2 regions of the Lactococcus sp. SK2-659 genome follow, and region 2 is predicted to be linked to the other one. Evidence: predicted binding sites of a transcription regulator. Region 2 holds the regulator's gene; the other holds the start of a gene.
The links. Region 2 encodes Rex, which represses fermentation and respiration genes when NADH is low (regulators of the CRP and FNR family bind a similar motif). Its sites were predicted from a motif close to TTGTGAANTANTTCACAA; they were not measured.
Positions count from the first base shown of each region.

Region 1: a site for Rex is predicted at 1,934-1,951, ahead of LDP15_RS05000 (2,3-butanediol dehydrogenase). Genes of this name have one in related genera too.

Region 1 covers NZ_JAIWQZ020000001.1:1,062,389-1,066,824, reverse strand. The annotation lists gene LDP15_RS05010 (TVP38/TMEM64 family protein) at 1-320, shown strand, start outside; gene LDP15_RS05005 (FtsW/RodA/SpoVE family cell cycle protein) at 542-1,786, shown strand; gene LDP15_RS05000 (2,3-butanediol dehydrogenase) at 2,011-3,081, shown strand; gene LDP15_RS04995 ((S)-acetoin forming diacetyl reductase) at 3,111-3,872, shown strand; gene LDP15_RS04990 (hypothetical protein) at 4,147-4,308, shown strand; gene abc-f (ribosomal protection-like ABC-F family protein) at 4,394-4,436, shown strand, end outside.
Region 2 covers NZ_JAIWQZ020000001.1:946,101-950,536, forward strand. The annotation lists gene LDP15_RS04420 (ABC-F family ATP-binding cassette domain-containing protein) at 1-1,694, opposite strand, end outside; gene LDP15_RS04425 (Spx/MgsR family RNA polymerase-binding regulatory protein) at 1,872-2,264, opposite strand; gene LDP15_RS04430 (redox-sensing transcriptional repressor Rex) at 2,489-3,139, shown strand; gene LDP15_RS04435 (SAG1386/EF1546 family surface-associated protein) at 4,400-4,436, opposite strand, start outside.

The DNA.
Region 1 (4,436 bases), 120 kb from region 2:
GAATTGTTGCGGGCTCTTTTTTACTTTTTCACTTTGGTAAAAAATATGGTTCTTCATTAGCCAAAACTTTTGTCAAAGAAAAAACATATAATAAATACATGGCTTGGTTGGATAAGGGGCAAAAACGCTTTAATATTGTTTTCGCGCTCCTCATTTTATCTCCTATCGCCCCAGATGATGCCCTTGTTTTAATAGCAAGTCAAACAAAAATGAGTTGGAAATTCTTCACTTGGAGTATCTTATTATGTAAACCATTGCCAATTCTCCTCTATTCTTATCTTTTGATTTTTGGAGGAGACCTTCTTGGGCACATTTTATAAAATGCTGAAAGTGCTTTCAGTGTTTTTTTATTGGAATTTTTGAGAAAGAATGCCCAATTCATCCAAAAAAATTGTATAATAGAATGGATTTATGATTTTAAACAGAAGTCACCTCAATAATAAAATTGTTTTTGTAAATTTGAAGCAAAAGTTAGAACTAAGTGATAGCAAATTGCCCCAAATGAATTGCCAAAACAAGATTAAACTGACTGGAGCTAGTTTTGAAAAACAAGAAAGCAAATAGATTTACATTTGATTCACGAATTGATTATGGGCTAATTTTACCAGCCTTTATGCTAATATTGATTGGTCTTTACGCACTTTATGTTGCAGTAAGTCATGACCACCCCACACAAGCAACGAATCTAGTTGTTCAACAAGGAACTTGGGTTATTGTCGGACTCTTTGTTGCTTTAATTGTCATGCATATGGATTCAAGGTTTTTATGGAACTTAACACCATTTTTTTACCTATTAGGTCTTATATTAATGGTTCTACCGATCTTTTTCTACGATAAAGCAACCTATGCTTCAACAGGTGCAAAAAACTGGCTCGCTTTTGGAGGACGAAATCTTTTTCAACCGTCGGAGTTTATGAAACTTTCCTATATTTTATTTTCGGCTAGGATTGTGGTTACCTTCCAAAATAATCTAAAAAAACGAGTACTCAAAGATGATTTCCGCTTAATCGGACTTCTGATACTTGAAACAATTCCAGTTGCCATTTTATCAGTCTTTCAAAAAGACTTCGGAACTTTCTTGGTCTTTGCAGCTATCTTTGCTGGAATTATTTTAGTTGCTGGTATTTCTTGGAAAATACTTGCGCCAGCTTTTCTTTTCGTAGCAGCAGTAGCTGGAGGAATTGTTGCTCTAGTTGCTTCACCAGAGGGACAAAAATTTCTTGAAAGTACCAGTTTTGCTCAGTATCAGGTCAATCGTTTTATCGCATGGTTACATCCTTTTGAATATTCTCAAACTTTCAGTCTTCAACAAGCACGCTCATTGATTTCAGTTGGTGTTGGTGGTCTTTGGGGTAAAGGAGTTGGTGTAGCTAATGTCAATGTTCCCGTTCGAGAATCAGATATGATTTTCACTGTCATTGCTGAAGATTTTGGATTTGTTGGATCAGCCTTTTTGATTTTCCTTTACTTTATGCTGATTTATCGAATGATTCGAGTAACTTTCAAATCAAATAATCAGTTTTATACCTATATTTCAACGGGTATTATTATGATGATTCTCTTCCATGTCTTTGAAAATATTGGAGCAGCTATTGGTGTTGTTCCTTTAACAGGTATTCCCTTACCCTTCATTTCTCAAGGAGGATCGGCCTTAATGGCAAATATCATTGGCTTAGGGCTTGTTTTATCAATGAAATATAATCAATTACCAGAATTTGTCAAGGAACAAAGACAAATCCCAGTTAAGGGTGATAGTCGAAAAAATCGTCGAAGAAATAGACGTTAACAATTAATAAGAATACAAAAAGTAAAAGTTACTGACAGAAAATTCAGTAGCTTTTTTATTACGATAAAACATTTAAAAGTCTATATATATCAAGGGAGAAAACGCTTTAAATTTTTGTAAATTATTAGAATTAATGATAGAATAAATTTGTGAGAGAAATCTCAAATACTAAATTTAATTGATTGCCTGAAACGACAACCATCCTATATAGAGGAGGCGTTTTTATGCGCGCAGCACGTTTTTACGACCGCGGGGATATCCGCGTTGATGAAATTAATGAACCAATAATAAAAGCTGGTCAAGTTGGCATTGATGTGGCTTGGTGTGGAATTTGTGGAACAGATCTTCATGAATTTTTAGATGGCCCAATTTTTTGTCCGTCAGCAGAACATCCTAATCCAATTACTGGAGAAGTACCACCAGTCACTCTTGGACATGAAATGTCTGGGTTTGTAAATTTTATAGGTGAAGGAGTAAGCGGACTTAAAGTAGGTGACCATGTCGTTGTCGAACCTTATATCGTTCCCGAAGGTACTGATACAAGTGAAACTGGACATTATAACCTCTCAGAAGGTTCAAACTTTATTGGTTTGGGTGGAAATGGCGGAGGTTTGGCTGAAAAAATTTCTGTTGATGAACGTTGGGTTCACAAAATTCCTGATAACTTACCTTTGGATGAAGCCGCTCTAATTGAGCCACTATCAGTTGGCTATCACGCTGTTGAACGAGCAAATTTAAGTGAAAAGAGTACGGTATTAGTTGTTGGTGCTGGACCAATTGGACTATTAACTGCTGCCGTTGCAAAAGCGCAAGGACATACTGTTATCATCAGTGAACCTAGTGGACTTCGCCGCAAAAAAGCACAAGAAGCACAAGTTGCTGATTATTTCTTCAATCCAATTGAAGATGACATTCAAGCTAAAGTTCATGAAATTAATGAAAAAGGAGTGGACGCAGCCTTTGAATGTACCTCTGTCCAACCGGGATTTGACGCTTGTCTAGATGCGATTCGTATGGGTGGAACAGTTGTCATTGTTGCAATTTGGGGCAAGCCTGCTAGTGTTGATATGGCAAAATTAGTAATCAAAGAGGCTAACCTTTTAGGAACGATTGCTTATAATAACACTCATCCAAAAACAATTGATTTAGTATCAACAGGTAAAATAAAATTGGACCAATTCATCACAGCTAAAATCGGTTTGGATGATTTGATTGATAAAGGATTTGATACGCTGATTCATCATAATGAAACAGCTGTTAAAATTTTAGTTTCACCCACTGGTAAAGGTCTATAAAATAATTAAATAAATAAAGGAGAAATAAGATGTCTAAAATTGCAGCAGTTACTGGAGCAGGTCAAGGAATCGGTTTTGCAATCGCAAAACGTCTCTATAATGATGGTTTTAAAGTAGCTATTATTGATTACAACGAAGAAACAGCTCAAAAAGCAGCAAAAGAACTTGGAGAAAACTCATTTGCGGTTAAAGCTGATGTTTCCGACCGTGAACAAGTTATTTCAGCTTTGAATGCTGTTGTCGACAAATTTGGTGATTTAAATGTTGTAGTTAATAATGCCGGAATTGCCCCAACAACACCAATTGAAACAATTACACCTGAACAATTTCATCAGGTCTATAATATTAATGTTGGTGGAGTTTTGTGGGGAACACAGACAGCAACAGCACTTTTTAGAAAATTAGGTCATGGAGGTAAAATTATCAACGCAACCTCACAAGCTGGAGTTGTTGGAAATCCAAATCTAATGCTCTATTCTTCTTCAAAATTTGCTGTTCGTGGGATGACTCAAATTGCTGCACGTGATTTAGCAGAAGAAGGAATCACAGTTAATGCTTATGCACCAGGGATTGTAAAAACACCAATGATGTTTGATATTGCGCATCAAGTTGGTAAAAATGCTGGTAAAGATGATGAATGGGGAATGCAAACTTTCGCAAAAGATATTGCCATGAAACGTTTATCTGAGCCTGAAGATGTGGCAAATGTTGTTTCATTCTTAGCTGGCCCTGATTCAAACTATATTACCGGTCAAACAATAATTGTTGATGGAGGAATGCAATTCCATTAATCTAAAAATGAACTGTCAAGTTTTTATCTTGACAGTTCATTTTATTATGTGCTATAATTGTCTTAAATAAATGAACGAGGTAAGGTCTATTGAAAATCTAAGTTTTGAACTTTAAAAATATTCGTAAAAATCGAGTGTTTTTGTTGTCTTCATAACTTAGAGAGAATAGACTTTTATTATGTTTACAGATTGGGCAATTTGTCAGAATTTGTATCTTTTAAAGCTCTTTTCACCTAAGTTGTGAAAAGAGCTTTTTTAATTTAAGGAGAAAATAATGAATCAAAAACAAAAAGAAATGCAAGCTAAACTAGAACAAATTAAGAAGAATAAACCGCAATTTGCTGGGAAAAATACTAATGGGATGACAGCAGTAAAAGCAACCAAGCAAAATCAACACGGAGCAAAAATTAATGCTCCAAGAAAAGCGGGAATTTGAGATTTATGAACATTCAGAGGAACTCACTCTGAGTTTTTCTACTCAAATTAGATTTCTTAATTCTCACAAATGAGAGGAGAATTAAATGTCAAATATTGAATTTAAAGACTTAACCTTTGGCTACGGGG
Region 2 (4,436 bases):
TTCTTTTGAGCTTCTTTCTGAGCTGTAAAATCTTGTTGAGCTAAACTTTCTATTGGTTCCCCATTTTCTGAAGAATTACTCTCAGCTTGTACCTCTTCTTTTTTCTCAACATAATAATCATAATCTCCCAAAAATTCTGTACTTCCTTCGGGAGCAATTTCTAAAACTTTGGTAGCTACTCTATTGATGAAATAGCGGTCATGAGAAACAAACAAGATTGTCCCTGGAAAATCGATCAAAGCATTCTCCAAGACCTCACGTGAATCAATATCCAAGTGATTGGTTGGTTCATCTAAAACTAAAAAGTTATCGTGATCCATTGCTAATTTAGCAAGTAAAAGACGGGCTTTTTCACCACCAGAAAGCATCCCAACCGTTTTCTTTACATCATCTCCACTAAAAAGAAAGGCTCCAAGCATATTGCGAATTTCAACTTCATTAAGTAAGCGATGCTCATTCCATAATTCGTCTAAGACAGTATTGGAAGCTGTCAATCTTCCTTGTTCTTGGTCATAATAGCCCAAAGTAACATTGGCACCCAATTTTGCTTGACCTGCTAAAAATGGAATCTGTCCCACAATTGACTTAATCAATGTTGTTTTACCTACTCCATTTGGCCCAACAATAGCAAGGGACTCACCTTTACGCTCGTCAATGTTAATCGGACCAGAGAGACGATTATCTTCATAACCCACCGTTGCTTCTGAAACAGTTAAAACAACATTTCCAGACGTTTTTCCAGGAGTAAAAGTAACATTGGCCGATTTATCATCACTAGTTGGTGCTTCTAAACGCTCCATTTTCTCCAACTTTTTACGACGCGATTGCGCCATTTTAGTCGTTGAAGCACGAACTAAATTTCTGGCAACATAGTCCTCTAATTTAGCAATTTCTTTTTGTTGTTTTTCAAAATTTTTGAGTTCTAACAAGAGTTTTTGCTCTCTTTGTTCAACATAGCGAGAATAATTTCCAGAAAAACGAGTCAATTCTCCTCTAGATAATTCTAAGACTTCATTAACCACTTTATCCAAAAAGTACCGGTCATGACTGACAATTAATAAACTACCTTCGTAATTTTTAAGGTAATTTTCAAGCCAAGCTAAAGTTTCAATATCCAAGTGGTTAGTTGGTTCATCCAAAATCAAAAGTTGTGGTCTTTCAAGCAACATCTTAGCAAGAGCCAAACGTGTTTTTTGTCCCCCCGATAAACTTGAAATTTCTCTTTCCCACATTGTTTCATCAAAGCGAAAACCATTTAAGACAGACTTAATTTCAGATTCATAAGTAAATCCATTTTTCATCCGAAATTCTTCTGATAAAGCATCGTAACGTTTCATCAAAGCTGTCAATTCATCTCCAGCAAGTTCTCCCATTTGCAATTCCATCTGGCGCAATTGTTTTTCCATTTGGCGAAGCGAATCAAAAACAGAGAGCATTTCTGCAAATATTGTCCTTGAGGAATTCAGCCCAGTATCTTGCGCTAAATAATTCATTATCAAATCTTTGGTCTGGGATACAGTTCCGTGACTCGCTTCTTCAACTCCAGCAATAATTTTAAGCAAGGTTGACTTACCAGCTCCATTTCGGCCAACTAGGGCAATTCTTGAATGGTCTTGTAAACTAAAATTGATATTTTCAAATAAAACATCGCCACCAAAAGTGCGTGCAATTCCATTCCCTTGCAGTAAAATCATGATATTTATCCTCTTCGTTAAATCTCAAAGCATATTTTTTAATACTTCGTTTTTCCTTTTCATATGATAGAAAAGCAGTCCTTCTATTATAGCATTTAAGGCAAGCTTTTTGTAGTTCTTCCAAATTCTTGAAATTAAAAAGCTTACCAAATCTGATAAGCTAAAATAAAATTAATATTAGACTAAAATTAATCTTTCACGCAATTCAATTCTCCTAACTTCTGGTGGAATAAACGCTCTGATTCCATCCTCGTTAAAACCAATCAATAGACAGTCCTCGTCAAAAATTAATGGTCGTTTTAGAAGACGTGGATTTTCCTGAATTAATTTAAATGCTTTTTCTAGTCCTAATTCATCGAAATTATAATTTAAAGATGCGTATGTTTTCCCTCGGGTCGCAATTATATCCTCAAATCCGTTTTCAGTCAAGGATAAAATTTTGATTAAATCATCTTTTTCCATAACATCTTTTGATAAATTTATTTCTTCAAATTCAATGTGACGCTTACGCAACCATTTTTTAGCTTTTCTACAAGATGAACATGAACCACTAAGATAAATTTTAATCATATTTTCTCCCTGTCTATTTTTTCATATTTCTATTTTAACATGAAAGCGCAATAATTAAAAGAGTAAAATAAACATTTTTTTAGAATTATTATTTATTTCTCATTTTAAACGAATAATCCATTCCTTTTGTTTGATAATTTCACAAATTTTTGATAAAATTATCACAAAGAAACTAAATATTAATTAGTTTTAATAAAATCGAATTAAATTTTTGAGGTATAACAATGACTGATCATAAACCAAGCAAAAGCTTGCCTAAAGCAACTGCTAAAAGACTCCCACAGTACTATCGACTGTTTAAAAGTCTTGTCGAAGAAAATGTGACACGCACAAACTCACAACTTATTTCAGAAAAAATTGGAGTAGATGCTGCCACAATTCGCCGTGATTTCTCTTTATTTGGTGAATTAGGCCGACGTGGATACGGCTATGAAACAAAAGTGCTCCGTGATTTCTTTGGAGAACTTCTTGGCCAAGACCAAGAAACGCATATCGCTCTAATTGGTGTCGGAAATCTCGGTCGTGCATTACTTCATTATCAATTCCAAGATAGAAATAAAATGAGAATCACGCAAGCCTATGATATTTCTGGCAATCCCTTAGTTGGAACACAAACAGATGATGGAATTCCAATTTATAATATTTCTGATTTAGAAAAAAATGTTAAAAAATCGGATATCAAAACAGCAATTCTCTCTGTTCGCAAAGAAAATGCCCAAGAAGTTGTTGACACTCTAGTCAAAGCTGGTATCAAAGGTTTCCTAAACTTTGCCCCAATTCGTTTGAAAGTCCCTTCAGATGTGGTTGTTCAATCAATTGACTTAACTAAGGAGCTGCAAACACTACTATTTTTCATGAACGATAATAAACAATAATAGAAAAAATGGCTATAGAGCCATTTTTTCTATTTTAAAAATAACTAAAAAACATAGAAATGAAAAAACCATACAACAAAATTACAACATATCATTATATTAATTCTTGTTTTGTTGTAAATTTACAACAGCAAAGATTGAATAGACAATGCAGCTAATTGCTGACGTTATAAGCTAAAATTTCTGTTAAAAATGATACATTCTTCTATTTATCAGCATTAATTTCAGATATATTGTTTGACGTATCTGATTTAATCTCAAGAAACACATTATGAAATAGTTCCAAATTATCTTCTATGCCCTGCGTATGCTCGTTAGCCCATTTATCAAAACTTTTATTACCTGGAACTTCATAAAGTTCTGTAATTTCACTAATATAGCCATTTTATTTAATGCTATATTTATATTACCCATACCTTCGGCCACAATCACCAAATATTGAATGGCGTGTAAATATATGTCTAAGGCATGTGTCTTACTAGTAAACTCTTTTGTTAACTCACTTGTTGATTGATTTAAAAAGTCTGCTTCTTCTCCATATAGAGTATTTGCGTTCCCAGATAAAGCTATTCTCTATTCTCTTTTCCCTATCGATAGTACTATCACTAATATGCATCGTTACTCATTCTCTTTCAAAATAATTTCTATGCATTTGCACCATATACAGCCTAATTATAGTTTGCTTTTGAGTCTGTAGATTTCCGATGATATCTGTCACTAAGTTTACGATTACTTTATAATTTCCAATTCATTTTGCAAAGTAAATGTATATCTTTGATACTTTGCTTGCTTTTTTAAATCCTGTCTTTGAAACCCAAAAGTTACTAAAGATATTACTACCGTAATAGCAGATATTATTGATGACAAATCTAACTCCTCTCTAATTCCTCCAAAATATTTTCTACTATTTGAATAGTTTATCAATTTTTATTAATAAAAAAAAGCCTCCTAAATTAATAGGTGCTTAGGAGTATTTATGAAAAAGTTTTAACTTTTGGAATGAGTATACTACATTGATCTTTCCTTAATTGAATGATAAACAACCAGCATTTGTGCCGAATACTCGAAAAGAAAAGATTTAAACTAAACATATAAATTTGCGGAGTATCCGTGCAATAATTTTTGTAATTATTGATTTTCCACTTGATACAAGATCGTAAGTCAATATTTAAATTTTTTTATAGAAAATCTTCGTTTAACTTTTTTCTTATTTTAATTCAATTTCTAGTGACAGCTTTATAAAATTATTTGTCAATAATTTTATTTCAATTTTAAAAGTTGTCCAGCATGTATGGGA